2 regions of the Mesorhizobium sp. M1E.F.Ca.ET.045.02.1.1 genome follow, and region 2 is predicted to be linked to the other one. Evidence: predicted binding sites of a transcription regulator. Region 2 holds the regulator's gene; the other holds the start of a gene.

Region 1 (10,252 bases), 2.8 Mb from region 2:
TGGTCGACCACGTCGCCACCGGCGAGCAGACCGATTATTCCGAACGCCAGGCGCTGTTCACCGACATGACACGGCTGGCGCTCGAAGTGGCCGCGAGCAGCTAGGCGGCCACCTGTTTCAGCGCTGCCTGCTCCTGCACCGCTGGTCGGTGACCGCGCAGATAGAGCGCGCAGGTCGTGCGCAGCATCGAAGCGAAGTTCGGGATCTGGCCGTTGATCTCGATCGCCTCGTCATAGAGGGTCGAGATGAATTTGGGCGTCGTCAGGCCCTGGCTTTCGGCGATCTCGTCGAGCAACGCCCAGAACGTCGCCTCTAGCTGGATGCTCGTCGAATGCCCGTCTATGCGGATCGACCGGTTGATCTGCCGGTTGCCTCCCGGATCCTGCCCGGCAAAGACCCTGCACATCGTTTTCCTCCCGTTCTTGTTGGTCTTGGGCGCCGATTGAGCGTTGGCGCCTCTTGAACACTGCCTGCGCTTGCATCTTCGGCCTGACGGCCAGTGACGGCAATCAGACTTTCGTCCTCAAAACCGGCGCGACACTAGCCGTTTTCCAGGCGCATGCGTGGTAATCGGCTGCCACCACCTTTTTTCGCCGGCGCGCATAATCGGCCTATAAAACACGAAAAGCTGCGGAGTCCGATTTGGCGAAGGCGATCCACACCATGATCCGGGTTCTCGACGAGGCCCGGTCCGTCGATTTCTACAGCAAGGCCTTCGGTCTCGACGTCGCGCAGCGGCTCGATTTCGAGACCTTCACGCTGATCTATCTCAGCAACGCCGACTCTCCATTCGAGGTCGAGCTGACCGTGAACAAGGGGCGCACAGAACCCTACGCGCTGGGCGATGGCTACGGCCATCTCGCGCTCTCCGTCGTCGATCTCGACAGCGAGCACGATCGGCTCGGCGCGCTCGGATTCAATCCGAAGAAGATCGTGGAATTCAACCGCGACGGAGCGCTATTCGCCCGCTTCTTCTTCATCGAGGATCCCGACGGCTACAAGATCGAGGTCCTGCAGCGGGGAGGGCGCTTCCAATAGGGGACAAATGCCGCGCGGACCGGCGCGGCGCCAGCAACGGCATCCGGGGAGGATGCGAACAGCAAGCAGGGAGGAAATTATGGTCACGATCTATGAACGGAAGCCGCATGAGAGGCAGCTTGGCCTCTCGCGGCGCGAGCTTCTCAAACGCGGCGGTGCAGGTGCGCTGCTCATCATTTCGGGCACCGCCATCATTAGTCCCGAACATGCCTGGGGCCTGGAAACCTCGGCGCTGAAGCCCGAGACGATGGCGACGCTGATCCAGGTGGCGCGCGACATCTATCCGCACGACCAGGTACCGGACAAATACTATGCCATCGCCGTCAAGGGCCATGACGAGACCGCCGCCAAGGATCCGGCCTACAAGGAGCTGATCGAGAAGGGCGTCGCCGATCTCGACAAGAAGGCCGGCAAGGGTGGCTATCGCGCACTTGGCTGGGAAGAGCAGCGGGTCGCGCTGCTGAAGGAGGTCGAGAAGACGCCGTTCTTCCAGGCGGTGCGCGGCGGCCTGGTCGTCAGCCTGTACAACCAGAAGGAGGTGTGGCCCATCTTCGGTTACGAGGGCGAATCCTTTTCCAAGGGCGGCTACATCGCGCGCGGCTTCGACGACATCGAGTGGCTCTGAGCCGCTCTGTCCTTGAACCGCTTTTGACCGATTTCATGGGAGGAAACCATGGCAGCACAATTTGATCTCAAGAACGACGGCGTGGTCGTCATCATCGGCTCGGGCGCCGGCGGCGGCACGCTCGGCAACGAACTCGCCCAGAAAGGCATCGACGTCGTCATCCTCGAGGCGGGCGCGCGCCACGAATATGAGGACTTCATCAACGACGAATGGGATTCCTTCACCCAGCTCGCCTGGAAGGACAAGCGCACCACGTCGGGCGACTGGCGCGTGGCGAAGGATTTTCCGAACCTGCCGGCCTGGATCGTCAAGTCCGTCGGCGGCTCGACCACGCACTGGGCGGGCGCGTCGCTGCGCTTCCAGGAGCATGAATTCAAGACGCTTACGACCTACGGCAAGATCAAGGGCGCGAACCTTCTCGACTGGCCGGTGACGCTCGCCGAAATGGAGCCCTACTACGCCAAGGCCGAAGCCAAGATGGGCGTGACGGGCACCAACAACTGGCCACGGCTGCCGGGCAACAACAATTTCAAGGTGCTCAAGGCCGGCGCCGACAAGCTCGGCTACAAGGAATGCCACACCGGCAACATGGCGATCAATTCGGTGCAGCGCGACGACCGCAATTCCTGCCAGCAGACGGGCTTCTGCTTCCAGGGCTGCAAGTGGGGCGCAAAATGGTCGACGCTCTATACCGAGATCCCGAAGGGCGAGGCGACCGGCCATCTCGAGGTGCGGCCGAACTCCATGGCGATCAAGATCAACCATGATGCCTCGGGCAAGGTGACGGGCGTCGTCTATGCCGACAAGGACGGCAAGCTGCAGGAGCAGAAGGCGCGCATCGTCGCCGTCGCCGGCAATTCTATCGAAAGCCCGCGGCTGCTGCTCAACTCCGAATCGAGCAAGTTCCCGCACGGGCTTGCCAATTCATCGGGGCAGGTGGGCAAGAACTACATGCGCCACACGACCGGCTCGGTCTATGCCGTCTTCGACAAGCCGGTGCACATGTATCGCGGCACCACCATGGCCGGCATCATCCGCGACGAGGCGCGCCACGATCCTTCGCGCGGCTTCGTCGGCGGCTATGAGATGGAGACGCTGTCGCTCGGCCTGCCGTTCATGGCGGCCTTCCTCAATCCGGGCGGCTGGGGCCGCTCCTTCACGACCGCGCTCGATCACTACGACCGTATGGCGGGGCTGTGGATTGTCGGCGAGGACATGCCGCGCGAGGAGAACCGCATCACGCTGCACAAGGACGAAAAGGACGAGCACGGCATGCCGATCGCAGACGTCCATTTCGACGACCATGCCAACGACACGGCGATGCGTGATCACGCCTACAAACAGGGCCAGGCTCTATATGCTGCTGTCGGCGCCACGCGAACCTTCCCGACGCCGCCCTATCCTTCGACCCATAATCTCGGCACCAACCGGATGAGCGAGAAGGCGGCCGACGGCGTCGTCAACAAGCATGGCCAGACGCACGACATCAAGAACCTGTTCGTGTCGGACGGGAGCCAGTTCACCACGGGCGGCGCCGAAAATCCGACGCTCACCATCGTCTCGTTGGCTATCCGACAGGCCGACTACATCGCCACCCAAATGTCGGCGAAAAGCATCTAGAGCGGTTCGGCGTTCATCGCCGACCCGCTCCAGTTATTTGTTTGAAGCAATTCCGGACGGAAAACCGCTACGCACTTTTCCTGGATTGCTTTCGTCCTCCCGACTGCCTACTGGCGCGGGACCCAAATCGGGGTTCCGCGCCCTTTTTTGCAAATGCCCGACAACCTTAGGCGCCGACCGGCTGACCGTCCTTGCGGCGGATGGCGACGACCGACGGGCGTGGCGGCTGGCCGTCCTTGAAGTCGGGCCACAGCGTCTCGGCCTTGTCGAGCGTCTCGGCATCCTCCGAGGGGTGTTGGACCGAGAGGAACAGCGTCGTGCCGTCTGGCGTGAAGCAGGGGCCGGTCGCCTCGGCGCCATGCGGGCAGGTGAAGAGCAGTTTCGGCAAGCCGCGCGCCGCGCCCTCGGTGTCGACGCCATAGACGCCGTCCGGAAGGTCGAAGTCGTTGGCGCCGTCGGTCGCCACCCACAGCCGGCCGGCCGGATCGAAGGTGATGTTGTCAGGGCAGACGAACCAGCCATTGTCCGACGTATCGGGGTGGAAGGTGGCGCCGACCTTGGCGTCCTTGGGGTTGCCGCAGAGCACGAAAAGGTCCCAGGCATATTTATCGGCGGTGTGGTCGGCATCGGGACCGCGGCCGCCGGGCGGGATCAGCTCGACGATGTGGCCCCAGAGGTTTTCCGGCCGCGTGTTGGCCGGGTTCACCTTGGATTCGTCGCGCTTCTTGTTCTTGGTCATGACGGCATAGACGCGGCCGGTGACCGGATTGGTCTCGATGTCCTCCGGCCTGTCCATCGGCGTCGCGCCGAGCGCGTCGGCGGCAAGGCGGGTCTTGAGCAGCACCTCGGCCTGGTCGGCAAAACCATTCTCGGCGGTGAGCTTGCCTTGGCCGTGGACCAGCGGCAGCCAGCTCACCGTGCCGTCGGCATCAAACCGCGCCACCGACAAAACGCCGTCGTCCAGGAGATCGTTACCGGAAGCGGGGTTCGCCGGATCGTACGGCTTGGCGGAGACGAAGCGGTACATGTATTCAAAGTAGTCGTCGTCGCCCATGTAGACGACAATGCGGCCGTCCTTGTTGCGCACGACGGTCGAGGCCTCATGCGACATGCGGCCGAGCGCGGTGCGCTTGACCGGCGTCGACCGCGGATCGTAGGGGTCGATCTCGACAACCCAGTCGAAGCGGTTGGGCTCGTTCGGCTCCTTGTCGATGTCGAAGCGGTCGTGGAAGCGGCCGCGGCCGTAGATGTCGGAGCCGTCGAAGCCGTAGCGGTCGAGGATATCGGCGGTCGGCGCCTTCTTCGGGTCACCGCCGAAGAGATCGGAAACGCCCTCCTCACAGGTCAGCACCGTGCCCCAGGGCGTGACGCCGCCGCTGCAATTGTAGCTGGTGCCGAGCACCTTGGCGCCTGTCGGGTCGGCCGAGGTCCGCATCAGCGCATGACCGGCGACTGGGCCGGAGACAGCCGTCTCGGTGTTGGCGGTGATGCGGCGATTGAGCGGGCTGTCCTCGACGATCGCCCACTTGCCGTCCTTCAGCATCACCTCGACGATCGAATGGCCCATGGCCGCGAGGCCGAGATCGACCTGTTCCTTCGTCATCGTTTTGCCGGCGTCGTCCTCGGTCATGCCGGGGAACATGACGTTGGGCGAGATGTACTCGTTGTTGACGCAGAGCAGGCCGTGGTCGGAATTCACCGAACCCTTGGGCAGCGGCATGAAGGCGATGTAGTCGCAATTGTAGCCGAAGCGCTTTTCCTGCTCCTCGGCCTCGACCTTGTTGCCGTCGAATTCGGGTAAGCCAGCGGCGAGCGGATCGCCCCAGCGCGCGACGATGGTCGTCTCATAGCCTTCGGCGGCGGCGTGGTTCTTGTCGTAGACCCGCTTCAGCTCCGGAAAACCAAGGGTGGAAAGGGCGGCAGCGGCGTGTGTTTCGCCGGCAAACAAGGAGCCGACGAAGCTGCCGCCGGCAATCAGCGCGCCGGAGGCAAGGCCGCCTCTGAGGATCTCGCGGCGCGAGACTCGCGCGGCGATGACGTCGCGGATGACAGGGGAGGGTGAGGACGGGGAGTTGGCCATCGTGTCTGCCTCTTATGGTGGATGTTTGACACCGCGCTGCCTAAGCCGCCTCGGCAACATCCGGATGACATGAGAGGGCATATTGCAATGGTAGGCGCGGCCGCCGCCGGCGGTCACCTCCTGGTGCAGGTCGAAGCGGTGAAGGCGCCGTCCTGCTGCTTCATGATGATGTCGAAGGAAGGGGCGTTCGGATCGTCCAGCGTCGCCTGGGTGATGGAGAGAGAGTTGCCGCCGCTGGTGTAGCCGCCGAGCGGACCGAGCCAACTGATCTCGCCATTGGCATCCATCTGGTAATTGTAGGCCTGCGGCATTCTGCCGAAGGTGACCGGGCCGCTGTAGAGATTGCCCTTGATGGTGATGTCGCCGAGGTTGAGGAACATGCCGAGCAGGTAGACCTCGCAGTGATAAACGCCATCCGGCAGCCTGCCGTCGGCGAAGTCGGCGCGGGCGCCGCCGGCGGCGGATAAGAGAAGCAGGAAGCTCAGGATAATGCGTAGGGCCATGACGTCGCTCGTTTGCGCGGCGACCTTGCCCCATTTTGCCATCGTCTCGCAACCGCCGCCGAATTACCGCGTGTTGGATTGAGATCAAAGATTAGGCATTTTTACCATTTGGGCAAAATCTAGGCAGAGGTGCGCAAAGTTTTCTCAATCCCCTTTCCCTCCCGGATACTCGATCCGTTCGACGGCTATACGATAAGCAATTGTAAAAACGCATCTATCGCCGCTCAGCTCGCCATGCTCCGGCGTTTGGCACGTCGCTTGCAATGCTCTGTCGCGATGCAAAACAACCAGCTTGGGAGCGTGGAACATGAGGGGTAATTTCTCGACAATAACAAAAATGTTTTCGGCCGGAGTGATCGCTGCCGGCCTGTCGATGTCGGCTCCCGCCAGGGCGGCCGACGATACGATCAAGGTCGGCATCCTCCATTCGCTGTCGGGGACCATGGCGATTTCGGAAACGACGCTGAAGGACGTCATGCTGATGCTGATCGAGGAGCAGAACGCCAAGGGCGGCCTGCTCGGCAAGAAGCTCGAGGCAGTCGTCGTCGACCCGGCGTCCAACTGGCCGCTGTTCGCCGAAAAGGCGCGCGAGCTGATCTCCAAGGACAAGGTGGCGGCGGTGTTCGGCTGCTGGACCTCGGTGTCGCGCAAGTCGGTGCTGCCGGTGTTCTCGGAACTCGACAACATCCTCTTCTATCCGGTCCAGTATGAGGGCGAGGAGAGCGAGCGCAACGTCTTCTACACGGGCGCGGCGCCGAACCAGCAGGCCATTCCGGCCGTCGACTATCTGATGAGCGCCGATGGCGGCTCGGTGAAGCGCTGGGTGCTCGAAGGCACCGACTACGTCTATCCGCGCACCACCAACAAGATCCTCGAGGCCTACCTCAAGTCGAAGGGCGTGCCGGCCGAGGACATCATGGTCAACTACACGCCGTTCGGCTTCTCCGACTGGCAGACCGAGGTCTCGGCGATCAAGAAGTTCGGCTCGGCCGGCAAGAAGACGGCGGTCGTGTCGACCGTCAACGGCGACGCCAACGTGCCCTTCTACAAGGAACTGGGCAACCAGGGCATCAAGGCCGAGGACATCCCGGTCATGGCCTTCTCGGTCGGCGAGGAAGAACTGGCCGGTCTCGATACCGGGCCGCTCGTCGGCCACCTCGCCGCCTGGAATTATTTCGAGAGTATCGACACGCCCGAGAACAAGAAGTTCATCGACGACTGGCACAAGTTCATCAAGAACGACAAGCGCACCACCAATGACCCGATGGAGGCCCACTATATCGGCTTCAACATGTGGGTGAAGGCGGTCGAGAAGGCCGGCACCACCGATCCGGACAAGGTGATCGACGCCATGGTCGGCGTGTCGGTTCCGAACCTGACCGGCGGCTATTCGACGATGATGCCCAACCACCACATCACCAAGCCGGTGCTGATTGGCGAAATCCAGGCCGATGGCCAGTTCGAGACCGTCTCGCAAACTCCCGGCCTCGTGATGGGCGACGAATGGTCCGACTATCTGCCGGATTCCAAGGACCTGATCTCCGATTGGCGCGCGCCTCTGTCCTGCGGCAATTTCAACGTCGCCACCGGCAAGTGCGGCGGCAAGGGCACCAACTGATCCCGGTCCGGACCTTGGTCCATGACCCCAGGTCTCTCGGATCGCGGAGTGGCCCCACGATCCGAGACCGCGGCCTGGGCGGGCCAATCCTCCGGCCCGCCCAGGCAAACCTTCAAAACCCTTGAGGACCGCTGGAAGACGATGATCCTGCTGCGCGCGATTGGGCTGTTGCTGTTGCTGACGATGGCAAGTCTGTTGCCGTCGAGCGCGGCCGAAGCCGATCTCCGCGCAATCATCGCCAAATTCGCGACAGCCACCAACTTCTCGGCCACCGAGGCGGTGGTGCGCGAGCTGGCCGCGAGCGGCGATCCGGCGGTCGAACGACCACTTTCGGCGCTGGCCGACGGCGAACTTTATATCCGCAAGGGCGACTCCCAGGTCTTCGTCGGCAAGGACGGCGCGGGCGGCGTGGAGTTGCTCGATCCGCTGAGCGGCAAGAAGGCGGCCGACGCCGCCAAGACCGACCTCACCAAGATCAAGGTCAACAACGGCCTTCGCCGGACGATCCGCGATGCCCTGGGCACGCTGACGCTGCGCGCCAAGGACGCGGGCGTGCGGCTCGCCGCCGCGACGACCATGTTCAAGACGCCCGATGCGGCGAATATCGAGCCGCTCGATGCCGCGATCGCCGCCGAGACCGAGCCGGCCGTCAAGGCCATGTTCGAACAGGCGCGCGCGGCGACGGTTCTGGTTTCCGACAAGCCCGAAGCCGACAAGCTCGCGGCCATCTCGCTCATCGCGGCGCGTGGCGATCGCGACGCGCTTTCATTGCTGACTTCGGTCGAAGCCAATTCACAAGGCGCGGTCAAGGATGCGGCAGCCGGCGCCATCGGCCGCATCAATTCGACGCTGGCGCTGTGGGATGCCGGCCAGAACATCTGGTACGGCATCTCGCTCGGATCGGTGCTGCTGCTGGCCGCGATCGGCCTCGCCATCACCTTCGGCGTCATGGGCGTCATCAACATGGCGCATGGCGAGATGGTGATGCTTGGCGCCTACACCACCTTCGTCGTCCAGCACGTCATCCGCACGTCGTTCCCAAGCATATTCGACTGGTCGCTGGTCATCGCGCTGCCGCTTGCCTTCCTTGTCGCGGCGCTGGTCGGGCTTGCCATCGAGCGCGGCATCATCCGTTTCCTCTACGGCCGTCCGCTGGAGACGCTTTTGGCCACCTGGGGCGTCTCGCTGATCCTGCAGCAGGCCGTGCGCACCATCTTCGGGCCGACCAACCAGGAGGTCGGCAATCCGTCCTGGATGTCGGGCTCGTTCGACATCGGGCAACTCGCCATCACCTGGAACAGGCTGTGGATTCTGGTGTTCGCGCTCCTGGTTTTCGCGGTACTGCTCTACGTCATGAAGCGCACGCCCTGGGGCCTGCAGATGCGCGCCGTCACCGCCAACCGCCGCATGGCGGCCTCCATGGGCATCAGGACGCCATGGGTCGACGCGCTGACCTTCGCGCTCGGCTCCGGCATCGCAGGCATCGCCGGCGTGGCGCTCAGCCAGATCGACAATGTCTCGCCCAATCTCGGCCGCGGCTACATCATCGACAGTTTCATGGTCGTCGTCTTCGGCGGCGTCGGCAATCTCTGGGGCACGCTGGTCGGCGCCTTCTCGCTCGGCATCGTCAACAAGTTCCTCGAGCCCTATGCCGGCGCGGTGCTCGGTAAGATCGTCGTGCTGGTATTGATCATCCTGTTCATCCAGAAGCGCCCGCGCGGCCTGTTCGCGCTGAAGGGCAGGGCGGTGGAAGCATGATCGCGCAGCGCCTCTTCGGCGCCGACCGGCGCATCGCGGTCACCATTTTCGTCCTGCTGGCGGCTGCCATCGTCGTGCCGCTGCTCAACCTCGCGGTCTCGCCGGCGAGCGCTCTCTATGTGCCGCCCTATATCGTGGCGCTGCTCGGCAAGTATCTCTGCTATGCGCTGCTGGCGCTCGCGCTCGATCTCGTCTGGGGCTATTGCGGCATCCTCTCGCTCGGCCACGGCGCCTTTTTCGCGCTCGGCGGCTATGCGATGGGCATGTATCTGATGCGACAGATCGGCTCGCGCGGCGTCTACGGCAACCCGATCCTGCCGGACTTCATGGTGTTCCTGAACTACAAGGAGCTGCCCTGGTTCTGGTACGGCTTCGACCATTTCTGGTTCGCGGCAACGATGGTGCTGGCCGTGCCAGGCCTGCTCGCCTTCGTCTTCGGCTGGTTCGCCTTCCGCAGCCGCGTCACCGGCGTCTATCTGTCGATCATCACCCAGGCGATGACCTATGCGCTGCTTTTGGCCTTCTTCCGCAACGACATGGGTTTCGGCGGCAACAACGGGCTGACCGACTTCAAGGACATTCTCGGTTTCAACGTGCAGGCCGACGCGACGCGCTCGGCGCTGTTTGCTGCCAGCGCCGTGACGCTGGCGCTGGCCGTCTTCGTCACTGCGGCGATCGTGCGATCCAAATACGGCAAGCTCCTGATGGCGGTGCGCGACGCCGAAAGCCGCACCCGCTTCCTCGGCTGGCGGGCGGAGGACGTCAAACTGTTCGCCTTCACCGTCTCGGCGATCATGGCCGGCCTTGCCGGCGCGCTCTACGTGCCGCAGGTCGGCATCATCAATCCCGGCGAATTCGAGCCGTCCAATTCGATCGAGGTGGTGATCTGGACCGCGGTCGGCGGACGCGGCACGATCGTCGGCCCGATCATCGGCGCGCTGCTCGTCAACGCCGGCAAATCCTGGTTCACCGGCGTGCTGCCGGAATTCTGGCTGTTCGCGCTGGGTGGC
Region 2 (10,252 bases):
GATCGGCGTGCTCGCCGGAACCTATATGGCCGAGTACGGGCGCTTCTCGCGGCTGACCACGGTGGTGCGCTTCATCAACGACATCCTCTTGTCGGCGCCGTCGATCATCGTCGGCCTGTTCGTCTATGAGCTGCTGGTGCGGCCGATGGGCCACTTCTCGGCGATCGCCGGCGCGGTCGCGCTGTCCATCCTGGTGATCCCCGTCGTGGTGCGCACCACCGAGGACATGCTCAACCTTGTGCCCAACGCTCTGCGCGAAGCCGGCACTGCCATCGGCGCGCCGCGCTGGGTGGTGATCCGCTCGGTCGCCTATCGCGCGGCGCTTTCCGGCATCGTCACCGGCATCCTGCTGGCGATCGCCCGCATTTCCGGCGAGACGGCGCCGCTGCTCTTCACCGCGCTCAACAACCAGTTCTGGTCGAGCAATCTCAATGCGCCGATGGCCAGCCTGCCGGTGACCATCTTCCAGTTCGCGCTGAGCCCCTATGAGGAGTGGCAGCAACTGGCCTGGACGGGCGCACTCATAATCACCCTGACGGTTCTCGGGCTGAGCATCTTCGCCCGCAGCCTTACCGGACGCAGAGAGGACAGATGAAACCGATGTTGTCCACCGACCTGAACGTAGCCGACACCGTCGTCGAGAAGGCCAAGATCGAGGTCAAGAACCTCAACTTCTACTATGGCCAGTCGAAGGCGCTGAAGGACATCAACCTGTCCTTGCCCGAACGCAGCGTCACCGCCTTCATCGGCCCGTCGGGTTGCGGGAAGTCGACGCTGCTGCGCGTGCTGAACCGCATCTACGAGCTCTATCCGAAGCAGAACGCCGAAGGCCAGGTGCTGCTCGACGGCAAGAACATCCTCGACCGTTCGCAGGACCTCAACCTGCTCAGGACCAAGATCGGCATGGTGTTCCAGAAGCCGACGCCGTTCCCGATGTCGATTTACGAGAACATCGCCTTCGGCGTCAGGCTGTATGAGAAGATCAGCAAGACCGAGATGGACAACCGCGTCGAGCAGGCACTGAAGCGCGCGGCGCTGTGGAGCGAGGTCAAGGACAAGCTCAACGCCAGCGGCCAGAGCCTTTCCGGCGGTCAGCAGCAGCGGCTTTGCATCGCCCGCACTGTGGCGGTGAAGCCGGAAGTCATCCTGCTAGACGAACCGTGCTCGGCGCTCGATCCGCTGTCGACGGCCAAGATCGAGGAACTGATCGACGAATTGCAGGCCGACTACACGATCGTGATCGTCACCCACAACATGCAGCAGGCGGCGCGCGTGTCGCGGCAGACGGCGTTCATGTATCTCGGCGAGCTGGTCGAGTTCGACCGGACCGAGAAGATCTTCACCTCGCCCCGCGAGAAGCGCACGCAGGACTACATCACCGGCCGCTTCGGCTGAGTTCATACGAGGATACCATCATGGCCGAACACACCGTCGCTTCCTTCGACGAGGATCTGAGGCAGATCAGCCAGCTCATCATCGACATGGGCGATCTCGCCGGCTCCATGGTCGGCGCTTCGACCAAGGCTCTGCTCAATTCCGACAACGCGATGGCGCAGCGCGTCGTCTCCGACGACGCCATCATGGATGCGCGCCAGCGCGAGCTCGACGACCGCGCCATCACGCTCATCGCCAAACGGCAACCCATGGCCGACGACCTGCGCAGCGTGGTCGGCGCGATCCGCATGGCCGGCGACCTCGAGCGCATCGGCGACCTCGCCAAGAACATCGCCAAGCGCGTCGGCTCGGTCGGCATCAGCGCCGCGCCGCGCGACCTGTCGCACTCCATCGACTCGATGGCGCAGCTGGTGCTGATCCAGGTCCAGGGCGTGATCGAGGAGTACACCGCGGGCGACGCCACGGCGCTTGCCAAGCTCAGGAACGACGACGAGCGCGTCGACGTCAAATACACCTCCGTCTTCCGCGAGCTCCTGACCTACATGATGGAGGATCCGCGCAACATCACGGCCTGCACGCATTTATTGTTCTGCGCCAAGAATCTTGAGCGCATCGGCGACCATGTGACCAACATCGCCGAGAACGCCTACTATGTGCTGACCGGCACGCAATTGCCCGCGAACCGTCCGAAGCAGGACGAGACGGCGATGCCGGCGCCGGCGGCCTGACAACGAAGGTACCTGCTGAATGATCGCGCCACGCATCATGGTGGTGGAGGACGAGGAGCCGCTGGGGGTGCTGCTCCGCTACAACCTCGAATCCGAAGGCTATCAGGTCGAGGTGGTGACACGCGGCGACGAGGCCGAGATCCGCCTGCAGGAAAACGTGCCCGACCTGCTCGTGCTCGACTGGATGGTGCCGGCGGTTTCCGGCATCGAGCTCTGCCGGCGCCTGAGGATGCGGCCAGAGACCGAACGGCTGCCGATCATCATGCTGACCGCGCGCGGCGAGGAGAGCGACAGAGTGCGCGGCCTCTCGACGGGCGCCGACGATTATCTGGTCAAGCCGTTCTCGACGCCGGAATTCATGGCCAGGATCAAGGCGCTGCTGCGCCGCGCCAAGCCGGAGGTGCTGTCCAGCGTGCTCAAGGTCGGCGACATCGTGCTCGACCGTGAATCGCACCGCGTCTACCGCAAGAAGAGCGAGATCAGGCTCGGCCCGACCGAGTTCCGGCTGCTCGAATTCATGATGCGGCATCCCGGCCGCGTGTTCTCGCGCAGCCAGCTGCTCGACAATGTCTGGGGCGAGACGATCTATATCGACGAGCGCACGGTGGACGTGCATGTCGGACGCCTGCGCAAGGCGGTCAACAATGGCCGCATGCCCGACGTCATCCGCACCATCCGCGGTGCGGGCTACGCGATCAGGGAAGACTAGGGCGGTTCACCGTTTCACGGAAACGGCGAGCCACTCCATCTCTTTGTTTTCACGCAATTGCGGACGGAAACCGCGCTTCACACTTTTCCTGGAATTGCTCTGGAGTCCCGCCCTCCCGATGGATCGAAATCATGTTTCAGGGGCAGAACTCAATAGCAGGCGGTTGCCGATGGCCGCGAAGGGGCCACAGGCAATGTCGGCTTCTGACCCAAACCTGTCGTTCGTTTCCGCTCACCCCCAACGGCAGCTGATGTGAGGCCATTCCAACTGCTGTCGCGGCTGCGTCCCAATGTCATTCTGCTCAAATGAGCAGTTGTTTGTTGGGTGGCGACCGATCTTCTCGTGGGGTTGATCTGGAGCAAGTCGCTCCATCCCAGCGCGCGCTACCTTTCCACTAGAGTTTGCCTCAGTGGAGGAGTCCAATTTGGACCGAGGTTGCCATGAAGTCTCTGCGCGTCGTTGTTCGCCACCATGGCGGACCTGAAGTTCTGGAGATCGTGGAGGAGGACGCGCCCCATCCGGCATCAGGTGAACTGCGTGTGCAAACAATCGCCGCCGGCGTCTCCTTCGCAGAGCTATTGATGCGGGAGGGGATTCATCCCGAGAAAACGACCCTGCCATTCACGCCAGGATGGGACATTGTCGGCATCGTCGATGAGGCCGGAGAGGGAGTGTCCCATGCCATGATTGGTAAAATGGTTGCGGCGCTTCCCATTCATGGTGGTTACGCCCAGTTCATTTGCCTGCCGGCAGATGAACTCACTCTGGTTCCAACTGGTGTCGATCCCGCCGAGGCAGTCAGCCTCGTGCTGAACTACGTTACGGCCTATCAGATGATGCATCGCCTTGGGCATGCCTCTCCGGGTCAACGGGTCCTCATTCATGGCGCCGCCGGCGGAGTCGGCACGGCTCTGCTGCAACTTGGCCGCCTGGCAGGTCTGGAGATGTATGGGACTGCATCTCTTGCAGCCCATCAGATCGTATCCGATCTCGGGGCCACGCCGATCGACTACGAGCGAGTTGACTTTGTCGAAGAGATTCATCGTCTGACAAACGACGGCGTGGATGTCGTCTTCGATGGGGTCGGCGAAGCCAATGTCTGGCGTTCGTTTCGTACTCTGAGGCCTGGTGGCCGCGTCATAGCCTATGGCTTCACTTCATTTCTGCAGAAGGGCCAACTGGCAGGGGGCTTGCGTTACCGTCTTCGCGGGATATTGCGACCTGCGTGGTACGCGGTCCGCGCTTTCGTTTCACCAGGCCGACGACGCATACTCCCCTACAGCATACAATATCTGAAACGGTGGAAGCTCGCTTGGTTCCGCGAAGATCTCGGCGTCTTGCTCGATCTGCTTCGCGACGGGAAGATCAAGCCGATGGTGGCCGACCGGATGCCATTGATTGAGGCTCGTCGCGCCCAGGAGCTGCTCGGTCAGGGAGGTGTCAAGGGCAAGCTCGTGTTGATCTGCAATTGACTGGCCACCCGACAAGGATCGCCGAGCCAGAGCAGAGCCTTTGAAACGCAAGTCGCCTCCGGCGTCGGCTTTGATCGTTTCAATGACTGCCTATGGCGCTGCGCTAAGCAGACACCCCGTCACGCCGTCTTCTGCGCCACCAGCCCCAGTTCTTCGACCATCGCCTGGCGCATCAAGAACTTCTGCGGCTTGTCGGTCACCGTCATCGGCCGGCGATCCAGCCTTCGCCTCGCCGCCGGTGCCGCCGGAAAGCCCGGCGCTGGAGCGGCTGATGCTTCTCGAGGAAGGCCACTGCCTGCGCGAGCAGGCGCTGGCGGTCTGCGGCAGCGTGCGGCCGGTGGCGATGGCAAGCTACGGCGCGACCAGCCTGACGATCCTTTTGCAGATGGTGGCGCATGGGCTGGGCGTGACGCTGGTTCCGGAAATGGCGGCAAGCGCCGCCAGCGTCATGCCGGACTTGAGGATCGTGCCATTCCAGGGAGCCGATGCCGCAGCGCATGATCTGCATGGCCTGGCGGAAGAACAAGGTGCGGCAGGACGAATGCATGGAATTGGCCAAGATCATCCGTGGACTGGACCAGACGGTTCTGGGGGTTGACTTGGCGGCGCTGGCGGGGCGTGAGCTTGGCGGCGCCGATCAAAGGTCAGCCGTTGACCCTAAGTGGTCATTCAAGCGGACTGCGGATTAGCCCGGAAGCTCCAGCCGTGCTAGAGTTCGGTGATCGCATCGCCGGAGTGGAGCGCATTTGGCGCGACACCCTTGGCCATGAAGCACACACCGTGGTGCTATGGAACGCAAGCTTGCGGCCATTCTTGCCGCCGACGTCGTAGCTTACTCGGCCCTGATGGAGGCGGACGAGGGAGGGACCTTCGAGCGGCTTAGGGCCAGCCGTAAGGAGCTGTTCCAGCCGGAGATCAGCAAGCATCACGGGCGCATCTTCAAACTGATGGGCGACGGTTTGCTGGCTGAATTCGGCAGTGCAGTCGATGCTGTCGAGTGCGCGGTAACCCTTCAACGCGGCATGGTGGAGCGCAACGCAAGTGTCCCCGAAAGCGAGCGCTTCGAGGTCCGCCTCGGGATCAATCTGGGAGAAGTGATCGTCGAAGGGGACGATCGCTACGGCGAGGGTGTCAATGTCGCCGCTCGCCTGCAGCAGCTCGCTGATCCCGGCGGCGTCTGCGTTTCAGAGAAGGTGTCCAAGGAGGTCGAGAAGAAGCTGGCGTTTGAGTTCGAACCCATGGGCGGCCAGCGGGTGAAGAATATAGCCGAGCCGATATACTGCTATCGCGTAAACTTGCAGTCTGTCAGAGCCTCTTCGGCCGGTCGACCGGTATCGCTGGAATTGCCCGACAGGGCGGCCGTCGCCGTCTTGCCTTTCGCCAACATGAGCAGCGATCCGGAGCAGGAGTTCTTCGCCGAGGGATTGGCTGAAGACCTGATCACGGACCTGGCAAAGGTCCCCGGCCTTCTTGTGATCGCTCGCAACTCCTCGTTTGTCTACAAGGGAAGGTCGGTCGATGTCCGATCGATCGCGAGGGATCTCGGCGTCCGATATGTTGTCGAAGGCAGTGTGCAGAAAGCGGCGGCGCGCGTGCGGATCAACGCACAGCTTATCGACGCGCGCGAGAATACGCATATCTGGGCCGACCGCTTCGACGGCGAACTTGCCGATGTCTTCGCCTTGCAGGACGAGGTTGTCGGTAAGATCGTTGGTGCACTCTCCGGCTCGTTTCCTTCCGCCTGCTCGCTGCCCCGGCAGAGGACGTCGAATTTCGAAGCTTACGAGCTTCTGGTGCGCGGGCGGTCGCTGGTGACCCAGTCGCAAGAGGCGAACAAGACCGCACGTCCGCTCCTCGAAAGAGCGATCCAGCTGGATCCAGGCTTCGCGGAGGCGCATGCCTGGCTCGCGATGTCGCACCTGCTTGGTTGGATGTTCTGGGGAGAGCCTGAGGAGTACCGTTCACTCGGGCGGGCTGAGGCCGAGCGCGCGGTATCGCTCGATCCAGGGAACGCAGGCGCGCATTCAATCCTGGGTTATGTTTTGCAATTCGACTTTAGGGCGGATGAGGCAGCGGCGGAATTTGCGACAGCGTTGAGGATCGATCCCAACCACGCCGACACTTGGATCTTCCTGGGCGAATCGAAAGCGCATCTGGGTAACGCCGTCGAGGGGATCGAGTGCATTCAAAATGCCTTCCGGCTGGATCCTTACCCACCCGGACGATGCTATTGGCTGCGCGGGTACGTAGAATATGCTGCGCGCCGCTACGAGGATGCGGTCGACACCCTTCGGCATGAAACAACCTACCGGACAGGGTCGCGGCGGATTTTGGCTGCCGCCCTTGCACAGCTTGGTCGGATCGAAGAGGCCAAGGAGGAAGCACGACAATTCCTCGCCGCCAACCCGCATTTTTCCGCTCGGCAATGGGCGAGCACGCAGCCGTTCCGCCGCGACGCGGATCGCCAGCATTTCGTTGATGGCTATCTAATGGCGGGTCTACCCGAATGACTCGCTAAAGCGCGTCGCGATCATTCAGATTCGCTCCGTACGCTTTAGGTTTTTGATTTTACGCATGTCTTTGTCCCGAAACCGGTTACCACTTTCGGGAGACATGCTTTAGGTGCCCGTGCGAATGACCGTTTCTGGCGCACAGCGGTCGGAGGCCAACGTTCCCAATTGGGTCGGAAATTCGGTCGCTTAGAGATGATTGGTTTCACCCCATCGTCAGGCGACGTTTTTCCCGGTTGCGCCGGACCTCGCCTGCACGCCCGGCGCAAAGATCTCCTGGTCGACGAAGGTCAGCGCGCGCATGGCGCAGCCTTCGCGGATGAGCGGCAATTCGTTCGGCTCGGTGTCGAAGGAGATCGATTTGGAGTGCTGGCCGCCAGCGGTCTGAGCAATGGCCTCGCGCAGCGCCGGCTCTATCAGGTCGAAAGCCGCGGCGCTGACGCCGACCACGGCGACCGGCGCCGGGTCGATCAGCGCGAACAGGTTGCCGAGGCCGAAGCCCAGCGCCTCGCCCGCCCTGCGATAGGCCTCGCGTTCCGGGCCGTCCTTCTCGCGCGCCTTGGCGGCAAGCGCCCGCATGTCGGCATCGCTGACATCGACCGGCTCGGAGTCCTCGCTCATCCCTTTGGCATTGCGCCAGATGGCGTAGTTGCCGGCATAGGCCTCGACGCAGCCGCGGCGTCCGCAACGGCAGAGCGCGCCGCCCGGGCGGTGAATCATGTGGCCGAACTCGCCTCCGGAAGAATGCGTGCCGGTGAACAGCTCGCCCTTCAGCACAAGACCCATGCCGATGCCGTGCGAGAGCAGGATGGCGATGAAATTGTCGTGGTAGCGGTCGGGGTCGCGCCACTGCAGCGCCACCGCCATCATGTTGCAGTCGTTCTCCATGGTGGCCGGAATGCCGAATTCATGCTCCAGGATGTCGGCGAAAGGAATGTCGGTCAGTGGCGTGATCGGCGACCACAGCATGGCGCGGGCATGGGAATCGGTGATGCCCTGAATGCCCATGGCGATGCGCGCAACGCTGCCGACATCGAGGTCGGGGTCCTCCAGGCGGCGCCTGACGATCGCCATGCATTCGCCGATCAGCTCGTCGCGCGGCATGGTCAGCGTGTCGAGGCGCCGCTGTTCCTCGGCAATGACCTGACCGGCATAGTCGATGACGGCGACGGAGAGGAAATTCAGCGACAGCACCACCGTCACCACGGCGGCCGCTTCGGGATTGAGGGCGAGGCCGACCTGCGGCCGTCCACGCTTCAATGACGCGGTCTCGCTCGGCTTGCCCTCGGTCAGGATGCCTTCCTGGATCAGGTCCGAGGAGATTGCCGAAATCGTCGAGTGGCTGAGCCCGGTCGTCGCGGCGATCTCGGTTCGCGACGGCTGGCCGGCCCGGCGCACCGCCGAGAGCACCATGGCGCGGTTGCGCCGGCGCAGGTCGTCGTGGCGGATTCCGACCGACATTCTTTCCTTCCTCCCCGGTCAGCGCGGCCTCTTGACAATGCATGGGCCGTCGGCGACGCGCCAGACCGGTTCAGTTCCTTGATACAGCCACCGAACCGCCCTGGATTTGTTGTTCAGTCCGGTGGAAGCGGTTCTGCTCTTCTTCCGAAACTGTTCCGGGATAGTGGCAGAAGCGGCGGAGGCTGTCATTATTTATTGCGGGTCTCGAAAAAAAGTTCACGACACGTCAAAAACCATCAGAATCGCTGTTGACAGCGCTTCGGCGTTGGACCACTATTTTTTCGAGGCTCGAAAAAAAGAGCCTCAGTGCCGGCCTTCGGGCCAGTCTGGGTCGCGCCGCAAGGGCGCAGGGAGGAAATCATGAAGAGATTCGCAGCCGCCATGCTGGCGGGTGTCGCCATGTCGCTGACGCTGGCGTCGGCCGCAGAGGCGAAGGACAAGGTGATCGGCGTTTCGTGGTCGAATTTCCAGGAAGAACGCTGGAAGACCGACGAAGCGGCGATGAAGGCGGCCATCGAGGCGGCCGGCGACAAATATATCTCCGCCGACGCGCAGTCCAATCCGGGCAAGCAGCTCACCGACGTCGAAAGCCTGATCTCGCAGGGTGCCAATTCGCTGATCATCCTGGCGCAGGACGCCTCGGCGATCGGGCCGGCGGTGCAGAAGGCGCTCGACGAGGGCATTCCGGTGGTTGGCTACGACCGCCTGATCGAGAACAAGGACGTGTTCTACCTGACCTTCGACAACAAGGAAGTCGGCCGCATGCAGGCCCGCGAGGTGTTCAAGGCCAAGCCCGAAGGCAACTATGTCTTCATCAAGGGCTCGGGCTCCGATCCGAACGCCGATTTCCTGTTCTCGGGCTCGATGGAAGTGCTGAAGGAAGCCATCGACAGCGGCAAGGTCAAGAATGTCGGCGAGGCCTATACGGATGGCTGGCTGCCCGCCAACGCCCAGAAGAACATGGAGCAGTTCCTGACCGCCAACGACAACAAGGTCGACGCCGTCGTGGCCGCCAATGACGGCACTGCCGGCGGCGTCGTCGCGGCGCTGACGGCCCAGGGGTTGGCCGGCACCGTTCCGGTCTCCGGCCAGGACGGCGACCATGCCGCGCTCAACCGCATCGCGCTCGGCACGCAGACCGTGTCGGTGTGGAAGGACGCGCGCGAGCTCGGCAAGAACGCCGCCGAGATCGCCTCGCAGCTCGCCGACGGCAAGAAGATGACCGACATCGCCGGCGTCAAGGACTTCACCACACCTGGCGGCAACACCGTCAAGTCGCTGTTCCTGACGCCGGTCGCGATCACCAAGGACAATCTCAACGTCGTCATCGATGCGGGCTGGATCAAGAAGGACGAAGTCTGCGCCGGCGTTGCCGCCGGCAGCGTCGCGGTCTGCAACTGATCCGACTGCAAGCTATCAAACGCAGCGCCGCGGCCCAAAACCGCGGCGTTTCTCCAAAGGCTCCCGGCTTCGACGAAGCCGGGAGCCACCGGAGCAGTTCACCGCCTGGCAAAATCGCCGAACTGCCCCGACCGTTTGTTTCCACGCAATTCCGCGCGGAAGTCCGTTACGTGCTTCCTGGAATTGCCCTAGCATCGTGGCCCGGCATCCGCGCCAGACGGCAGGCCGGTGGGAGGAGATCATGACCGATACGACCTCTGAAACGCCGGCCAACCCGGCCGCGGATCGCGCGCGGGCATCTGAACTCAGCGCCATCGGGCGCTTTCTCAAGGCGACCGAGCTCGACACGCGCATGCTCGGCATGGTCGGCGCGCTGCTGATCATCTGGATCGGCCTGCACGTCATTTCGAGCCTGCGGCTCGGCGTCAATCCGCTCGATTTCGACAGCCGCACGTTTCTCACACCGCGCAATCTCTGGAACCTGTCGGTGCAGACCTCGGCCGTGGCCATCATGGCCTCCGGCATGGTGCTGGTCATCGTCATGCGCAATATCGACCTCTCCGTCGGCTCGGCCGA

Evidence for each region. The regulator PhoB, encoded in region 2, activates phosphate uptake and scavenging genes when phosphate is short. The targets are predictions, from matches to a motif close to TGTCATNNANCTGTCAT.
Region 1: a site for PhoB is predicted at 5,417-5,433, ahead of EJ070_RS25290 (PhoX family phosphatase). Genes of this name have one in related genera too.

Annotation. Positions count from the first base shown of each region.
Region 1 is NZ_CP034447.1:5,258,833-5,269,084, forward strand. It holds gene EJ070_RS25265 (DeoD-type purine-nucleoside phosphorylase) at 1-104, shown strand, start outside; gene EJ070_RS25270 (ribbon-helix-helix domain-containing protein) at 101-406, opposite strand; gene EJ070_RS25275 (VOC family protein) at 643-1,038, shown strand; gene EJ070_RS25280 (gluconate 2-dehydrogenase subunit 3 family protein) at 1,118-1,663, shown strand; gene EJ070_RS25285 (GMC family oxidoreductase) at 1,712-3,283, shown strand; gene EJ070_RS25290 (PhoX family phosphatase) at 3,450-5,363, opposite strand; gene EJ070_RS25295 (hypothetical protein) at 5,477-5,866, opposite strand; gene urtA (urea ABC transporter substrate-binding protein) at 6,174-7,484, shown strand; gene urtB (urea ABC transporter permease subunit UrtB) at 7,626-9,242, shown strand; gene urtC (urea ABC transporter permease subunit UrtC) at 9,239-10,252, shown strand, end outside.
Region 2 is NZ_CP034447.1:2,469,361-2,479,612, forward strand. It holds gene pstA (phosphate ABC transporter permease PstA) at 1-595, shown strand, start outside; gene pstB (phosphate ABC transporter ATP-binding protein PstB) at 592-1,395, shown strand; gene phoU (phosphate signaling complex protein PhoU) at 1,416-2,123, shown strand; gene phoB (phosphate regulon transcriptional regulator PhoB) at 2,143-2,832, shown strand; gene EJ070_RS12030 (medium chain dehydrogenase/reductase family protein) at 3,273-4,304, shown strand; partial or broken gene EJ070_RS12035 (LysR substrate-binding domain-containing protein) at 4,513-4,894, shown strand; gene EJ070_RS12040 (adenylate/guanylate cyclase domain-containing protein) at 5,093-6,814, shown strand; gene EJ070_RS12045 (ROK family transcriptional regulator) at 7,031-8,275, opposite strand; gene xylF (D-xylose ABC transporter substrate-binding protein) at 8,636-9,676, shown strand; gene EJ070_RS12055 (sugar ABC transporter permease) at 9,918-10,252, shown strand, end outside.